Regions from separate parts of the Cedecea selenatireducens genome, predicted to be linked through region 1. Evidence: predicted binding sites of a transcription regulator. Region 1 holds the regulator's gene; each other region holds the start of a gene.
The links. Region 1 encodes LexA, which represses DNA repair genes until DNA is damaged. Its sites were predicted from a motif close to TNCTGTATGTACATACAGNA; they were not measured.
Positions count from the first base shown of each region.

Region 2: the regulator LexA is predicted to act here: its motif matches at 2,061-2,080, upstream of ACE38U_RS17270 (metal-dependent hydrolase).
Region 3: the regulator LexA is predicted to act here: its motif matches at 2,344-2,363, upstream of metR (HTH-type transcriptional regulator MetR).
Region 4: the regulator LexA is predicted to act here: its motif matches at 1,732-1,751, upstream of rmuC (DNA recombination protein RmuC).

Region 1 is NZ_JBHIKW010000003.1:471,938-476,242, reverse strand. Features, by position in the region: gene plsB (glycerol-3-phosphate 1-O-acyltransferase PlsB) at 1-1,321, opposite strand, end outside; gene ACE38U_RS07710 (diacylglycerol kinase) at 1,453-1,821, shown strand; gene lexA (transcriptional repressor LexA) at 1,931-2,539, shown strand; gene dinF (MATE family efflux transporter DinF) at 2,615-3,949, shown strand; gene ACE38U_RS07695 (CsbD family protein) at 4,185-4,305, shown strand, end outside.
Region 2 is NZ_JBHIKW010000011.1:61,138-65,442, reverse strand. Features, by position in the region: gene ACE38U_RS17285 (fructosamine kinase family protein) at 1-569, shown strand, start outside; gene ACE38U_RS17280 (YniB family protein) at 605-1,141, opposite strand; gene hxpB (hexitol phosphatase HxpB) at 1,310-1,978, shown strand; gene ACE38U_RS17270 (metal-dependent hydrolase) at 2,100-2,690, shown strand; gene ACE38U_RS17265 (L-cystine transporter) at 2,823-4,214, shown strand; gene cedA (cell division activator CedA) at 4,259-4,305, opposite strand, start outside.
Region 3 is NZ_JBHIKW010000019.1:23,042-27,346, reverse strand. Features, by position in the region: gene metE (5-methyltetrahydropteroyltriglutamate--homocysteine S-methyltransferase) at 16-2,277, opposite strand; gene metR (HTH-type transcriptional regulator MetR) at 2,395-3,348, shown strand; gene ACE38U_RS20795 (carboxylate/amino acid/amine transporter) at 3,236-4,135, opposite strand; gene yigL (sugar/pyridoxal phosphate phosphatase YigL) at 4,248-4,305, opposite strand, start outside.
Region 4 is NZ_JBHIKW010000019.1:27,564-31,868, forward strand. Features, by position in the region: gene ACE38U_RS20810 (dienelactone hydrolase family protein) at 1-634, opposite strand, end outside; gene udp (uridine phosphorylase) at 889-1,650, shown strand; gene rmuC (DNA recombination protein RmuC) at 1,793-3,226, shown strand; gene ubiE (bifunctional demethylmenaquinone methyltransferase/2-methoxy-6-polyprenyl-1,4-benzoquinol methylase UbiE) at 3,318-4,088, shown strand; gene ubiJ (ubiquinone biosynthesis protein UbiJ) at 4,102-4,305, shown strand, end outside.

The DNA.
Region 1 (4,305 bases):
CGCGCAGTTCTTTCGCGTAAGTGCCCACTTCCATTACGTGCTCGTAGCCGATGTAAATCGGCACCAGGGTAATCGGACGGGTGCCGCCGCGCAGCATTGCCTGAATCGTCATCGACAGCGTGCCGGTCTTCGGATCCAGCAGGCGACCGGTACGGGAACGGCCACCCTCGACAAAGTACTCCACGGAATAGCCACGGCTGAACAGCTCGCCGAGGTACTCGCGGAACACCGTAGAGTAAAGCTTGTTGCCCTTGAAGGTACGACGAATAAAGAAGGCGCCCAGGCGGCGGAAAATCGGGCCGGCCGGCCAGAAGTTCAGGTTAATCCCGGCGGCGATATGCGGCGGAACCAGCCCCTGGTGATAAAGCACGTAGGAGAGCAGCAGATAATCCATGTGGCTGCGGTGGCAGGGCACATAGACAATTTCGTGGCCGTCGTGGGCAAGCTGGCGCACGCGCTCGGCGTTGTGCACGTTAATGCCCTGATAGAGGCGGTTCCAGGTTAAGCCTAAAACCCGGTCCGTTAAACGTACGGCTTCGTAGGAGAAGTTGGCGGCAATCTCTTCCATCAGCGCGACGGCGTTTTGCTGCGCTTTTTCGTGGGAGATTTTCTTGCTGCGGGCTTCGTCTTCTACCGTGCGGGCAATCGCTTTTGACGCCAGCAGCTTGTTGAAGAGATCCTGGCGAACCGGCAGACGTGGGCCTACTGCGGCCAGGCGCTGGCGGGCAAAGTGGGTACGCGCCACGCGAGCCAGTTTTTGGGCGATAATTTTGTCGGTGCCGTGTTCGGTCGCCATGCGGCGCAGCGAAACCGGCGGAGAGAAACGGACAAAGCTATCGCGGCCCAGCCACGAAACCGCAAAGAATTTCTGGACGCCGTTCAGGGTACGTAAAGGCGGATTGATTTCCCCTTTCTCGCGTCCTGGGGAGCGGCCAAACATCACGGAAACCGGCACCATCTGCACATCGAGATCCGGGTTGCTGCGGTGCAGATCCAGATAGTCGTGGAACAGTTTTACCGACTCTTCTTTTGGCGTGTAGTAGGTAAAGACGCGCGGGCCGCCGTGGATAAACACGTAGCGCGGCAGCAGTACGCCGTCAATTTCCAAAGGTTCCAGCGGGTCCGGCAGGTCGTGATCCAGGCATTGGGCACGCAGCGTCAGTAGGTCTGCCTTAGAATTGTAGGGCAGGACGTACATAATCGGGCGTGAGGGATCCAGACCGAGCTCGGTTTGCGGATCGGCCGGGATAGACTTGCTTTTTACCAGAACGCTTAATGGTAAATTCAGTAATTTGTAGTAAATTCTTGGCCAGCCTGACATAGATGATGTAAAGCCTCAGGTTAATAATGCAAATGCGCCGCAAGGATATCAGAAACTCTGGGGAATTTCTGTGGCGCTGCGATTTAGACTCAATGAGCATTGACGCTCAATATTTAAAAAGGTTTCCTTTAATGGCGAATAATACCACCGGCATCACCCGCATTATTAAGGCTGCAGGCTACTCATGGAAGGGACTGCGAGCGGCCTGGATCAACGAAGCTGCATTTCGTCAGGAAGGCGTTGCGGCGGTTATTGCCATCGGCATTGCCTGCTGGCTGGACGTTGATCCTATCACCCGCATTTTACTGATTGGCTCGGTGGTGCTGGTGATGATTGTCGAGATCCTTAACAGCGCCATTGAAGCGCTGGTCGACCGTGTGGGCACCGACTACCACGAGCTTTCAGGGCGAGCCAAAGATATGGGTTCAGCCGCGGTATTGATAGCGATTATTCTTGCGGTTGCGACCTGGGCCACCTTGCTTTGGTCACATTTGCGATAGTCCTTCCAGAATAGTTTAAGTCGCTGGTTTTTTGCTTAATTTGTGGTTTCAAATTCGCCCGGGGCTGTATATACTCACAGCATAACTGTATAAACACCCAGGGGGCGGAATGAAAGCACTAACTACCAGGCAGCAAGAGGTGTTTGATCTCATTCGGGATCATATCAACCAGACCGGCATGCCACCTACGCGCGCCGAAATTGCACAACGTCTGGGGTTCCGTTCTCCAAACGCCGCTGAAGAGCATCTCAAAGCGCTGGCGCGTAAAGGTGCCATCGAGATTGTTTCCGGTGCATCACGCGGCATTCGTTTGCTGGTTGAAGAAGAAAGCGGCCTGCCGCTTGTAGGCCGTGTGGCCGCCGGTGAGCCGCTGCTGGCACAGCAGCACATCGAAGGCCACTACCAGGTTGACCCGTCGCTGTTTAAACCGAATGCCGATTTCCTGCTGCGCGTCAGCGGCATGTCGATGAAAGATATCGGCATCATGGACGGCGATTTGCTTGCGGTTCACAAAACGCAGGACGTGCGTAACGGCCAGGTCGTTGTCGCGCGTATCGACGATGAAGTCACCGTGAAACGCCTGAAAAAGCAGGGTAACACCGTGCATCTGCTGCCTGAAAACAGCGAATTCCAGCCTATTGTGGTCGATCTTCGCGAGCAGAACTTTAGCATTGAAGGTCTGGCCGTCGGGGTGATCCGCAACGGTGAATGGCTGTAACACGTCTTCTGGTGGTGCGGTAAACCTGCTGTACCACCCGCTTTAAACCCCTCTATTTTCCTCTGGATCATTCCCATGCGATTCTTCTCGTCAACGGATGGTGCGCTTTGGCGACTGGCGCTGCCGATGATTTTTTCCAATATTACCGTGCCGCTGCTGGGCCTGGTTGACACCGCCGTCATCGGCCATCTCGACAGCCCGACCTATCTCGGCGGCGTGGCTATCGGCGCTACGGCGACCAGCTTCCTGTTTATGCTGCTGCTGTTTCTGCGTATGAGCACCACCGGATTAACGGCGCAGGCGTTTGGCGCAAACGATCCACAGCGGCTGGCGCGCGCGCTGGTTCAGCCGCTGATGCTGGCGCTGATCGCCGGGCTTGCCATCGTGCTACTGCGTTATCCACTGATCACCCTCGCGCTGCACGTCGTTGGCGGCAACGAAGAGGTGCTGTATCAGGCTCGTCGTTTCCTGGAGATCCGCTGGCTGAGTGCCCCCGCATCGCTGGCTAACCTCGTGCTGTTGGGCTGGCTGCTGGGCGTTCAGTATGCGCGGGCACCGGTGATCCTGCTGGTGGTGGGAAACCTTATCAATATCGTGCTCGATCTTTGGCTGGTGATGGGGCTGCACATGAACGTGCAGGGGGCGGCGCTGGCGACGGCGGTGTCTGAATACGCCACGTTTTTCATCGGCCTGCTGATGGTGCACAAAGTCCTGAAGCTGCGCGGCATTAGCTGGGCACGCCTTAAAACGGCCTGGCAGGGGGATCTACGCAAGCTGCTGGCACTGAACCGCGACATCATGCTGCGTTCGCTGCTGCTGCAAATATGCTTTGCCTCCATCACCATCTTTGGCGCACGTCTCGGCAGCGAAATTGTGGCGGTGAACGCCGTGCTGATGACGCTGCTGACCTTCACCGCCTACGCGCTGGACGGCTTCGCTTATGCGGTGGAAGCTCATTCTGGCCAGGCCTACGGCGCACGTAACCGTGGGCAACTGCTGGAGGTTTGGGGCGCAGCGTGCAGGCAGGCCGGGTTGGTCGCGGTGGCGTTTGCCGCTCTCTATGCCGTTGCCGGAGAACACATCGTCGCGCTGCTGACATCCTTGCCGGAGCTGCGTCAGCAGGCCGACCGCTACCTTGCCTGGCAGGTGATATTGCCGATGGTGGGCGTCTGGTGCTACCTGCTGGACGGGATGTTTATTGGTGCCACGCGCGGGGCCGAGATGCGAAACAGCATGGCGGTTGCCGCCCTGGGCTTTGGCGTGACGCTGCTTACGCTGCCGCTGTTTGGCAACCACGCTTTATGGTTGTCGCTGGCGGTATTTTTGGCTTTGCGCGGCCTGTCGCTCGGTTATATCTGGCGGCGCCACTGGCGCAATAACACCTGGTTTGCCGCGCATGGCGACCATTGATCGCGTTTTCTGATCCTCGTTAACTTCTCATCTATCATGCTGATTTCCCGCTTTTAAGGCGGGGAGTCCGCGTGCCGCTGATTTTGAAAATGGTTAAAGATTCTGAGTTTTATATGTAACCCGAAATCCTTGACTACAATTATTTCTACATCCAGCAGATATTGGATGTTTTCCAGAAATTCAGCATCCGACAATGAGGATGCAAAACCCTAAACCGAACGATGAGGAGATGACAATGAATAAGGACGAAATCGGCGGTAACTGGAAGCAGTTCAAAGGTACGGTCAAAGAAAAATGGGGTAAGCTGACCGATGACGACATGACCGTCATTGAAGGGAAGCGTGACCAACTGGTGG
Region 2 (4,305 bases), on a different contig from region 1:
TGGACGCCCATAACGCTTTTCTTCTCGGCCAACAGCTGGCCCGGCTTCATCAATGGAGCGACCAGCCACAGTTTGGTCTCGACTTTGACAACGACCTTTCCACCACCCCGCAGCCCAACGCCTGGCAGCGCCGCTGGTCAACTTTCTTCGCCGAACAGCGCATTGGCTGGCAGCTGGAAATGGCGGCAGAAAAAGGCATCGACTACGGCGATATCGATCTGATTGTTGATTTCGTTCAGCAGGCGCTGGCCTCGCACCAGCCGCAGCCGTCGCTGCTGCACGGTGACCTGTGGTCAGGTAATTGTGCGCTGGGGCCTGACGGACCGTTTATTTACGATCCGGCCTGTTATTGGGGCGACCGCGAGTGTGACCTGGCCATGTTGCCGCTGCACAGCGACCAGCCGCCACAAATCTACGACGGATATCAATCGGTCTCGCCGCTGCCTTCGGGTTTCCTCGAGCGTCAGCCCATTTACCAGCTTTACACCCTGCTTAACCGGGCAATTCTGTTTGGCGGGCAGCATCTGGTCACGGCGCAAAAAGCGCTGGAACGCGTGTTAGCAGCCTGAGAGTGAGCCACTCCAACCCGGAGTGGCTCGTTATCTTATAAAAAGCCGAGCAGCTTAAAGAAGAAGTAGCCCACCACGATAATAATCACCGGCAGGATATAGAGCGGGAAAATCTGCAGCAAGATGGTGTGGTGGGGAACAATCACCTTCGCGTCGAGCTGCGCTTTGCTGAGCCCATCCGGCCCTTTGGCCTGTTCGAGGATCAGCTGATCCTGCACGCCCTCACGCAGGAATTTTGCCTGGCGACTCATACGAGCCCCTGAATCCTGCAGCGCCAGCCCGATGAAAATTAACGCGTAAATCAGCCAAAAGAAGAGGTTTATCTGGCCGTTAAAGTCCGGCTGCGGCGAGTTATACCAGAAAAGATTCAGGAACGGCGTATTAAACCGCATCATCTCGATCATCACGTGGGCAAAATCCATCATCACGGCGTCAATGCCCGGCTGTTTTTCGCTGTGCTGATACATAAACTTCAGGACCGAAATCACGGTCGACAGCAGCGCCGGGATAAAAATCACCCAGCCCGCCACGCGCTTTAAAATCGCAATGCGTCCAGCTTGTTGATACGTCATGCACTCCCCTTTATTAGGACGTAACGTTATACGCTCAAAGTCTACCCCGTATGGCGCTATTTCGCCTGAGCTTTGCGGGCTAATTTTGCAAAAGCGGTAGCTTCGGGCTCCGTTTCCGGCTAAAGATACACAAACATTTCTTTTAGACGAACAGAAAGGAGTCACTTTATGGCCGAAACGCGCCAGATTCTTGCGGCAATTTTTGATATGGATGGACTACTGATTGATTCCGAGCCGCTTTGGGATCGTGCGGAGCTGGACGTGCTGAAAAGCATCGGCGTCGACATTACTCGTCGTAACGAACTGCCCGACACGCTGGGATTGCGCATCGACCTGGTGGTCGAACTGTGGTATTCACGTCAGCCCTGGAACGGGCCCTCACGTGAGGAAGTCACCGCGCGCGTTATCGAGCGTGCAATTTCGCTGGTTGAAGAAGAACGCCCTCTGCTGCCGGGCGTGGTCGAAGCGGTAAAACTGTGCAAAGAACAGGGCCTTAAGGTTGGCCTCGCCTCCGCCTCCCCGCTGCACATGCTGGAAAAAGTGCTTGAGATGTTCGATTTACGCCAGTATTTCGACGCTATCGCCTCCGCTGAACATCTGCCCTACAGCAAACCCCATCCGCAAGTTTACCTGGACGCTGCCGCAAAACTGGGTGTCGATCCGCTTTGTTGCGTCACGCTTGAAGACTCGGTCAACGGCATGATCGCGAGCAAAGCCGCGCGCATGCGCTCTATCGTCGTGCCTGCCGACGAAAACTTTGCCGACCCGCGTTGGTGCCTGGCGGACGTCAAGCTCCCTTCTTTGGTTGAGCTCACCGCGACAGGCCTGAAAGGCTAAATCTCTCGGGCGGCTAATGTCGCCCATCTCCCTGACAAAATGTTACACCGTCACCACTTCCGAATACTGTACAAAAACCCTATACTGGATGAATCGACAGTTTCTTCATTCGGGTTGTATCATGACGGCGGAAGGCCACCTGCTCTTTTCTATTGCCTGCGCAGTTTTTGCCAAAAACGCCGAGCTGACGCCCGTCCTTGCCCAGGGTGACTGGTGGCACATCGTGCCGTCTGCCATTCTGACCTGCCTGCTGCCGGACATTGACCACCCGAAATCCTTCCTGGGCCAGCGGTTAAGCTGGATCTCAAAGCCCGTGGCACGAATGTGCGGCCACCGGGGGTTCACCCACAGCCTGTTTGCGGTGTTTGCCGGGCTGGCGCTGTTTTATCTCAAAGTGCCGGAAAGCTGGGTTATCCCAGCCGATGCGCTGCAGGGCATGGTTTTAGGCTACCTGAGCCACATTCTCGCCGACATGCTGACGCCCGCTGGCGTTCCGCTGCTGTGGCCCTGCCGCTGGCGCTTTCGTTTCCCCGTAGTCCGGCCGCAAAAAGGCAATCAGCTTGAGCGAGCCTTATGCATGGCGCTGTTCGGCCTGGCAGTCTGGATGCCACAAAGCCTGCCCGAAAACGGTGCAGTGCGCTGGTCTTCGCAGATGATAAATTCGCTGCAAACCACCTTTAATAGCTTTATTACCCATCAATCCGGACATTAATTCACCGAAAAATCCTATTTAGTAATAATCAATTCCTTTTGTATATAAGAAGAATCCCCGCCATCTGTTACGCTTTGCAACATAACGGCGGCCCATGCGCTGCCGCATGACAATAAATCAGGAGATATGGGGATGAATTTTCCACTGGTAGCGAACATCGTGGTGTTCGTCGTATTGCTATTGCTGCTGGCGCAAACCCGCCATAAACAATGGAGCCTCGCCAAAAAAGTATTGGCAGGTCTGGTACTGGGCGTCATTTTCGGTCTGGTACTGCACACAATTTATGGCTCCGACAGCGTGGTGCTGAAAGATTCCATTCAGTGGTTTAACGTGGTCGGCAACGGCTATGTACAGCTGCTGCAAATGATCGTTATGCCGCTGGTCTTCGCCTCTATTCTGAGCGCCGTGGCTAAACTGCACAACGCCTCTTCGCTGGGGAAAATCAGCATTCTGTCCATCGGTACGCTGCTGTTCACCACGCTGATTGCCGCGCTGGTCGGGGTACTGGTCACCAACCTGTTCGGTCTGACCGCAGAAGGTCTGGTTCAGGGCAATGCGGAAAATGCGCGTCTGGCGGCGATTCAATCCAACTACATTGGTAAAGTCGCAGACCTGACCGTACCGCAGCTGATCCTCTCCTTCGTACCGAAGAACCCGTTCGCCGATCTGACCGGGGCAAACCCAACGTCTATCATCAGCGTGGTTATCTTCGCCGCCTTCCTGGGCGTCGCGGCGCTGAAACTGCTGAAAGACGATGCGCCGAAAGGCGAGCGTGTTCTGGTTGCCATTGACACCCTGCAAAGCTGGGTGATGAAGCTGGTTCGCCTGGTTATGCAGCTGACGCCATACGGCGTGCTGGCGCTGATGACCAAAGTGGTTGCGGGCTCAAACCTGCAGGACATCATCAAGCTGGGCAGCTTCGTGGTGGCGTCTTACCTTGGCCTGGCGATTATGTTTGGCGTCCACGCTATTCTGCTGGCGTTCAACGGCGTTAGCCCGGTGAAATACTTCCGCAAAGTCTGGCCGGTACTGACCTTCGCGTTTACCAGCCGCTCCAGCGCAGCAAGTATTCCGCTGAACGTCGAAGCGCAAACCCGCCGTCTTGGCGTGCCTGAGTCTATCGCCAGCTTCTCCGCGTCCTTCGGCGCAACCATCGGCCAGAACGGCTGCGCGGGCCTTTACCCGGCAATGCTGGCCGTTATGGTGGCACCAACCGTGGGTATCAACCCGCTGGATCCGGTCTGGATTGCAACCCTGGTGGGTATTGTGACCGTTAGCTCCGCAGGCGTTGCGGGCGTGGGCGGGGGTGCAACCTTCGCAGCGCTGATCGTCCTGCCAGCCATGGGGCTGCCGGTAACGCTGGTCGCGCTGCTGATTTCCGTCGAGCCGCTGATTGATATGGGTCGTACCGCGCTGAACGTCAGCGGTTCAATGACCGCCGGGACCATCACCAGCCAATTGATGAAGCAGACCGACAAAGAGATTCTGAACAGTGAAGAAGAAGTGGAATTAGCCCACCGTTAATCCGAACTGAAATAAAAAGAGGCCGCTATCACTAGCGGCTTTTTTTATACTTCGTTTTCCTGACGCACCTGCCTGGCCCAACGCTGCGCCG
Region 3 (4,305 bases), on a different contig from region 1:
ATTTTGTTTTTAGAACTATGCGCTACGCAGGTTCTGCGCCGCCTGCACCATGTTCGCCAACGCCGCACGAGTTTCTGGCCATCCGCGCGTTTTCAGGCCGCAGTCCGGGTTAACCCACAGGCGCTCTGCCGGTACGGACTCCGCAGCTTTCTTCAGTAACGCTTCAATCCACTCCACATCCGGAACGTTTGGGGAGTGAATGTCATACACGCCCGGCCCGATTTCGTTCGGGTATTCGAACTCTTTGAACGACTCTAGCAGATCCATATCGGAACGAGAGGTCTCGATGGTTATCACGTCTGCATCCAGCGCCGCGATAGAGTCCATGATGTCGTTGAACTCGCAGTAACACATATGGGTATGGATCTGGGTGTCGTCACGCACCACGGCGGCGTTCAGTCGGAAGGCTTCCACGCCCCACGCCAGATAAGCCTGCCAGTCGGACTGACGCAGCGGTAAACCTTCACGCAGAGCGGGCTCATCAATCTGGATGATACCGATACCCGCAGCTTCCAGATCCGCCACTTCATCACGCAGGGCCAGGGCAATCTGCTTCGCGATAGTCTCGCGAGAAACATCTTCGCGCGGGAAGGACCAGCAAAGAATCGTGACTGGGCCGGTCAGCATGCCTTTTACCGGTTTGTCGGTCAGGGACTGCGCGTATTTCGCCCACTCAACGGTGATTGGCTCAGGACGGCTGATGTCACCGATAACAATCGGCGGCTTAACGCAGCGGGAGCCGTAACTCTGCACCCAGCCATTCTGAGTAAACACAAAACCATCCAGATGTTCGCCGAAGTACTCAACCATGTCGTTACGCTCGGCTTCGCCGTGCACCAGCACGTCCAGGCCCAGACGCTCCTGCTCGGCAATCGCCTGTTTAATGTGTTCGGCGATGCCGGTGCGGTAGTTGTTGGCATCCAGCTTCCCTTTCTTGAAGTCCAGGCGCAGGCCACGGATTTCGGTCGTTTGCGGGAAGGAGCCGATGGTCGTCGTTGGCCACGCCGGCAGATTGAAACGTTCACGCTGTGCCGCCGCACGCGCGGTATAGGAACTCTGGCGCTGGCTGTCCTGCGCGGTGATTTTCGCCAGGCGTTCGCCCACTGCGGCATTGTGCACGCGCTTAGACTGACGGCGAGCCTGAATCGGCGCACTCCATTCGGCAATTTTCGCAGTATCGCCGCTGTTCAGCGCTTCGGTCAGTAAGGACAGCTCGGCACACTTCTGCAGGGCAAAGGCAAACCAGCTTTTAACTTCAGCATCCAGACGAGTCTCTACGCTCAGGTCGATTGGGCTGTGCAGCAGGGAGCAGGAAGAGGCAACCCACAGGTCACGTTTACCCACCAGGTCTTTCAGTTGAGCGTATTTCTCCGTCAGGTCGGCACGCCAGACGTTACGGCCGTTGATCACGCCCGCAGACAGCAGCCAGTTTGCAGGCAGCTTCTGATGAATCTCTTTCACATCATCTTTGCCGTGAACAAAGTCTACGTGCAGGCCCTGTACCGGCAGCGCGGTGATGGTATCCAGGTTTGGCCCCACCCCTTCGAAATAGGTAGTTAGCAGCAGCTTAACCTGGCCGGTCAACGCGTCGTAAGCTGGTTTGAACGCATCAAGCCACGCCTTTGGCAGCTCCAGAACCAGCGCAGGCTCGTCGATCTGCACCCATTCAACGCCGCGTTTCGCCAGCTCGGCCAGCACCTGCTGGTAAACCGGCAGAATGTCTTTCAGCAGGCTCAGGCGGTCAAACTGTTCGCCCTTCACTTTGCCCAGCCACAGGTAAGTCACCGGGCCCAGCAGCACGGGCTTCACGTTATGGCCCAGCGCAAGCGCCTCGTCGACTTCTTCCAGCAGCTGAGCCCAGGTCAGTTTGAACTGCTGACCTTTGGTAAATTCCGGCACCATGTAGTGGTAGTTAGTGTTGAACCATTTGGTCATTTCAGCGGCGGCGGCAGGCTCGCCGGTTGGCGCACGACCACGACCAATGCGGAACAGCGTATCGATATCGACGCTGCCGTCTTTGTTCTGATGACGAGCCGGCACGTTACCGAGCAGCAGGCTGGTGGTCAGAACATGGTCGTACCAGGCAAAGTCGCCCACCGGCAGTAATTCAACGCCGGCCTGTTTTTGTTGGTCCCAGTGGCGGGCGCGCAGCTCGCGGCCAACCGCCAGTAATTCTTCACGGGAGGTATTTCCTGCCCAGTAGCTTTCCTGTGCTTTTTTCAACTCGCGCTTAAGGCCGACGCGAGGGAACCCCAGGGTGTGATTATGGATTGTCATGGTCTGTCCTCTATTCGGTGCGATGTATTTAGCCATCCAGATGTTTACACTTCTATAATCCGCAGGTACTGTATATTCCTCAAGCGCAATTTGTTCATGCCGAAGTGAAGGACTTTCATGATCGAGATTAAACACCTGCGGACGCTGCAAGCGTTACGACACAGCGGTTCGCTGGCCGCCGCCGCCGCCGCACTGCATCAGACCCAGTCGGCCCTATCCCACCAGTTCAGCGATCTGGAGCAACGGCTTGGCTTCCGCCTGTTTATCCGTAAAAGTCAGCCGCTTCGCTTCACGCCACAGGGGGAGATCCTGCTGCAGCTTGCCGAACAGGTATTACCGCAGATTGGCCGCGCGCTGCAGGCCTGCAATGAGCCGCACCAGACCCGGCTGCGTATTGCGATTGAGTGTCATAGCTGCATTCAGTGGCTGACGCCTGCCCTGGAAACCTTCCGCCAGCACTGGCCGCAGGTGGAGATGGACTTTAAATCCGGCGTTACGTTTGATCCGCAGCCTGCGCTGCAGCAGGGCGAGCTGGATATCGTTCTGACATCAGATATTTTGCCGCGCAGCGGGCTACATTATTCACCGATGTTTGATTTTGAAGTGCGCCTGGTGATGGCGACCGACCACCCACTGGCGAAGAAAGAGAGCATTAAGCCTGATGACCTGGCGCTTGAAACGCTGCTTATCTACCCGGTACAGCGTGAACGCATGGATATCTGGCGTCATTTCCTGCAGCCCGCAGGAGTGAGCCCGTCGCTGAAAAACGTCGATAACACGCTGCTGCTGATTCAGATGGTGTCGGCACGGATGGGGATTGCCGCTCTGCCGCACTGGGTGGTGGAAAGCTTTGAGCACCAGGGCCTGATTGTTACCAGAACCCTGGGCGAAGGTTTATGGAGCCGCCTGTACGCCGCGGTACGTGACGGCGAACAGCGCCAGCCGGTGACCGAAGCGTTTATTCGCTCGACGCGCCAGCATGCCTGCGACCATTTACCGTTTGTGAAGAACGCGGAGCGACCCATCGGCGATGTACCCACAGCGAGGCCATTATCACCGTTCCCCCAATGATAAAGCTCGGCCAGTGGGGCTGCTCCTGCCAGATGGCAAGATTCACCAGCAGCCCGGCCGGGACATGCACGTTGTTCATGATGCCGAGCGTGCCGGCGTCCACCTGAGTTGCGCCGTAGTTCCACATAAAATAACCCAGCCCGGAAGCGACCACGCCAAGCCAGACCAGAATCCCCCACTGTAGCGTGGTGGTGGGCAATTTCTGCGGATTGCCCAGCGCAAACCAGGCAACAACGGCGACGATAAACGCCCCCAGATAGAACCACGAAAACGCGCAGTGCTGCGGCATCGGGTGAGTTTCCATCAGACGCTTGTAGCCCACCATGCCGATGGCAAAGCAGATATTAGCGCCCTGCACCAGCAGCAGGCCTATCCAGAAGTGATCGCTCACTTTGTCGTAGCGAATAATCGCCGCCCCGATAACCGCCAGTCCCGCGCTCAACGCATAGCCCCAGCGCAGTTTATTGCCGCTCAGCAGATCATAGATAAGCGTGACGTACAGCGGCGTCATCACCGTGAAAAGCAGGAATTCGGAAACCGTGAGGTAGAGATAGGCGCGGAAGCTGAACAGGTACATCACGCCGAGCTGCAGCGCCCCCACCAGCATATACAGCAGCAGGGTTTTTAGCCGGTATCCCTTGAAGCGCAGGAACGGCAGAAACACCAGCGCGGCCAGGCCGATCCGCATCAGCACCGAGAAATAGCTGTCCACATGCCCGGCAAGGTATTCCCCAATCAGGCTAAAAGAGAAGGCCCACAGAATCGTGGTAATGATGAGTAATGGCACAATGAGCGGTCCGTAACGAACAAGATTGCGCCATTGTACTCAGAGGGCGTTACATCGGCTTAACTATTTAGTTGACGAGTGATTATTAATAAACCACTCGTCATTGTGCCTGTTATTCAGCCTTAAGGAACAACTTGCGAAGGTAGTGCGGCACGGCGTTATCGCCGTTG
Region 4 (4,305 bases), on a different contig from region 1:
CGGTATCCTGGCCGCCATATAGGCCGAGCACCGGGGCATTAAGGTTGACGGCGATATCTACGGGATGATGCGGAGAGTTTAATGTTTTGTCTCCTACCAGCTTGCCGTACCACGCCACCGCGGCTTTAAGCTGTGGATTGTGCGCGGCATACAGCCAGGCAATGCGCCCGCCCCAGCAAAAACCGGTCACCATCAGGCGATGCGCGTCGCCTCCGTTACGGGAAGCCCAACTGGCCACATGGTCAAGGTCGCCCAGCACCTGATTGTCCGGCACTTTTGAAACCAGCCCGCTCAGCAACGTTGGAATATCGGCGAAGTCTCCCGGTTCGCCCTGGCGAAAGTAAAGTTCTGGCGCGATGGCCAGATACCCTTCAAGCGCCAGTCGGCGGCAAAGATCGCGGATATGTTCATGTACGCCAAAAATCTCCTGAACGACGATAACCACAGGAAGCGGCCCATCGGCATTTTTAGGCCGCGCGTGATAAGCCGGCATATTGTCGCCCTGGCTTGGAATGGATGTTTCCCCGGAAACAATGGCATCGTCCGGTGTTAACACGGTGGTGGAAGCGATGGGTGAGGCCGCCGGTGCGAAGCCTTCGCCCGGTGTGTTATGTGTTGTTTGCTTTTGTTTCATGGTTTTCTCCGAACCAGCATTAGCGCAGTGTGATAACTATAGCCAGGATTAGTAGCAAATCTGGTCGCCAAAAAACGCAGATGAAGTTCAAAAAATAGCCCGATCGATTCGTATGTGTGACTTTGGTCACTTATGTGAATACAAATAATGTAATTTGTTTCATTCAAAGTGAGCGTCATCACGAAATTATGCTCAGGGGTTCTGTAAAGTGTCGCTTTGCTTCTCCTGAAACCTACTCAACAGAGGAGTCTGTTATGTCCAAGTCTGATGTTTTCCATCTCGGCCTCACTAAAAATGACCTGCAAGGGGCTACGCTCGCCATCGTCCCTGGCGATCCTGAGCGTGTGGAAAAAATCGCCGCGCTGATGGACAAGCCGGTTAAGCTGGCTGCCCATCGTGAATTCACCTCCTGGCGTGCTGAGCTGGACGGTAAGCCGGTTATCATCTGTTCTACCGGCATCGGTGGCCCTTCTACTTCTATTGCGGTTGAAGAACTGGCGCAGCTTGGCATCCGTACTTTCCTGCGCGTCGGGACTACCGGTGCGATTCAGCCGAACATCAACGTGGGCGACGTGCTGGTGACTACCGCATCCGTTCGTCTTGACGGGGCCAGCCTGCACTTTGCGCCAATGGAATATCCGGCTGTGGCAGACTTCGCTTGTACCACTGCGCTGGTTGAAGCGGCAAAAGCCGTAGGTGCCACGACCCACATTGGCGTAACCGCCTCTTCAGACACCTTCTACCCGGGGCAGGAGCGTTACGATACGCTGTCCGGCCGCGTCGTTAGCCGCTTCAAGGGCTCGATGAAAGAGTGGCAGGAGATGGGCGTGATGAACTATGAAATGGAATCCGCCACGCTGTTGACCATGTGCTCCAGCCAGGGCCTGCGTGCGGGTATGGTTGCCGGGGTTATCGTGAACCGTACTCAGCAAGAGATCCCTAACGCGGAAACCATGAAGAAAACGGAAAGCCACGCGGTGAAAATCGTGGTCGAAGCGGCCCGTCGCCTGCTGTAGTTTTCCCTGTTTTCAATTCGAAGCCGGCGCTCGCCGGCTTTTTTTATGCTTTGCGTAGCGCCTTCCGGAAAATCCCTTTTCATCTGGACATTTATACAGCAGAATTTTATCTTGCCGCTGTTGGTATCGTTTTGGGGGAAGCATGGATATTTCACTGTTGTTTGGGCTGGGCATTGGGCTGGTGGGCTTACTGACCGGTTGGCTTATTGCCAGCCTGCGTGCGGCTCAGCGGCTGGCGGCTTTGCACGAAGAACAGCGTGAAATCTACGGGGAGCTTGCCGCCGCGCGCCAGGAGCTTCAGCAAAGCCAACACTGGCGGGAAGAGTGCGAGCAGCTTAACCGTGAAGTCCGTGCCCAAATGGAAATTAACAGCGGGCAGGAAGCTGACATCCGTGAATTAACCACGCTGCTGGAGCAAACGCGGCTCAATGCCGAAGATAAGCACCGTCAAATGCTCAACAGCGAGCAGCGCCTTAACGAGCAGTTTGAGAATCTGGCAAACCGTATTTTTGAGCAGAGCGGGCGCAAGGTAGAGGAACAGAATCGCCAAAGCCTGAATGTGCTCCTTTCGCCACTTCGCGAACAGCTCGACGGCTTCCGTCGCCAGGTCCAGGAGAGTTTTGGCCAGGAGGCGCGCGAGCGCCATACGCTAACGCACGAAATCCGCAATCTGCAGCAGCTCAACGCCCATATGGCGCAAGAGGCGCTGAACCTCACCAAAGCGCTGAAGGGCGACAACAAAACCCAGGGCAACTGGGGGGAAGTGGTGTTAACCCGCGTGCTTGAAGCTTCTGGCCTGCGCGAAGGTCATGAATACCAGACTCAGGTGAACATCCAGCTTGAGAACAACAGCCGTATGCAACCGGACGTCATTGTTCGCCTGCCGCAGGGCAAAGACGTTGTTATCGATGCGAAAATGACGCTGGTGGCTTATGAGCGCTACTTCAACGGTGAAGATGAACTCACGCGTGAAAGCGCGCTGAATGAGCATATTGCCGCTATCCGCAGCCATATTCGCCTTCTGGGCCGTAAGGATTACCAGCAACTGCCGGGGCTGCGTTCGCTGGACTACGTGCTGATGTTCATCCCGGTTGAACCCGCCTTCTTGCTGGCGATCGATCGCCAACCCGAGCTGATTAGCGAAGCGCTGAAAAACAACATTATGCTGGTCAGCCCGACGACGCTGCTGGTGGCGCTGCGTACCATTGCCAATTTGTGGCGCTATGAGCATCAAAGCCGTAACGCCCAGCAAATCGCCGAGCGCGCCGGGCGTCTGTACGACAAAATGCGCCTGTTCGTGGATGATATGTCCGCGATTGGCCAAAGCCTCGATAAGGCACAAGATAACTACCGTCAGGCGATGAAAAAGCTTTCGTCGGGGCGTGGAAATATCCTGGTTCAGGCAGAGGCATTTCGCGGGCTTGGGGTAGAAGTGAAGCGAGAGATTAACCCAGATCTGGTCGAACGTGCTCATCAGGGAGATGAAGATGATTCCGCACGGCTGGGCCACGAGAGCGCAGAATCAGCGCCCGAATTTGATGAATTTGCTTCACAACGCTCAGGAGAAGGGCGTTGAGCTAAGGTTTAGCCGCACGGTTGAATCATAGGGCTTTCGCGCCCATTCTGTTACACTTCCCGAACATTTTCTTGATTAAGCAGGCATTGAGATGGTTGATGAATCCCAGGAGTCCGGATCCAAGGAAACAACGCACTTTGGCTTCCGTACCGTAGCCAAAGAGCAGAAGGTCGATATGGTGGCGAACGTGTTCCACTCTGTTGCGGCGAAGTACGACGTAATGAACGACCTGATGTCTTTTGGTATCCACCGGTTGTGGAAACGTTACACGATTGACTGTAGCGGCGTACGTCGCGGCCAGCGCGTGCTGGACCTTGCGGGCGGCACGGGCGATCTGACGGCGAAATTCTCTCGCCTGGTGGGTGACACCGGTGAAGTGGTGCTGGCGGACATCAATGACTCGATGCTGAAAATGGGGCGCGAAAAGCTACGCAACATCGGCATTGTTGGGAACGTGAGATACGTGCAGGCCAACGCCGAAGCGCTGCCGTTCCCCGACAACACCTTTGACTGCATCACCATTTCATTTGGCCTGCGCAACGTCACAGACAAAGACGCCGCGCTGCGCTCAATGTTCCGCGTCCTCAAGCCTGGTGGCCGCCTGCTGGTGCTTGAGTTTTCCAAACCTGCCTTCGAACCGCTAAACAAAGCCTACGACGCATACTCCTTCCACATTCTGCCGCGCATTGGTGAGATGGTGGCACAGGATGGCGAAAGCTACCGCTACCTGGCAGAATCTATCCGCATGCATCCGGACCAGGAAACGCTCAAAGGGATGATGGAAGAAGCAGGTTTTGAAAACACCACCTATTACAATATGACCGGTGGGATTGTCGCCCTGCACCGTGGCTATAAATTTTAACCAGGGAGCCGCGATGCCGTTTATGCCGCTTATGACCGCCGGAATCGAAGGTGTGCTGAACACCTTCCTCTGGCGCGACCGTAGCCTGAAATCTGCGCGCCAGCGCCTGCAGGGCAAGACGCTGCGCATCAGCCTGAAAGAGTTTTCTGCCCCGCTGGTGCTGGCGTTCAGTGAACAACAGCTGGATGTCCTGAGCCAGTGGGAAGGCGAGGCGGAT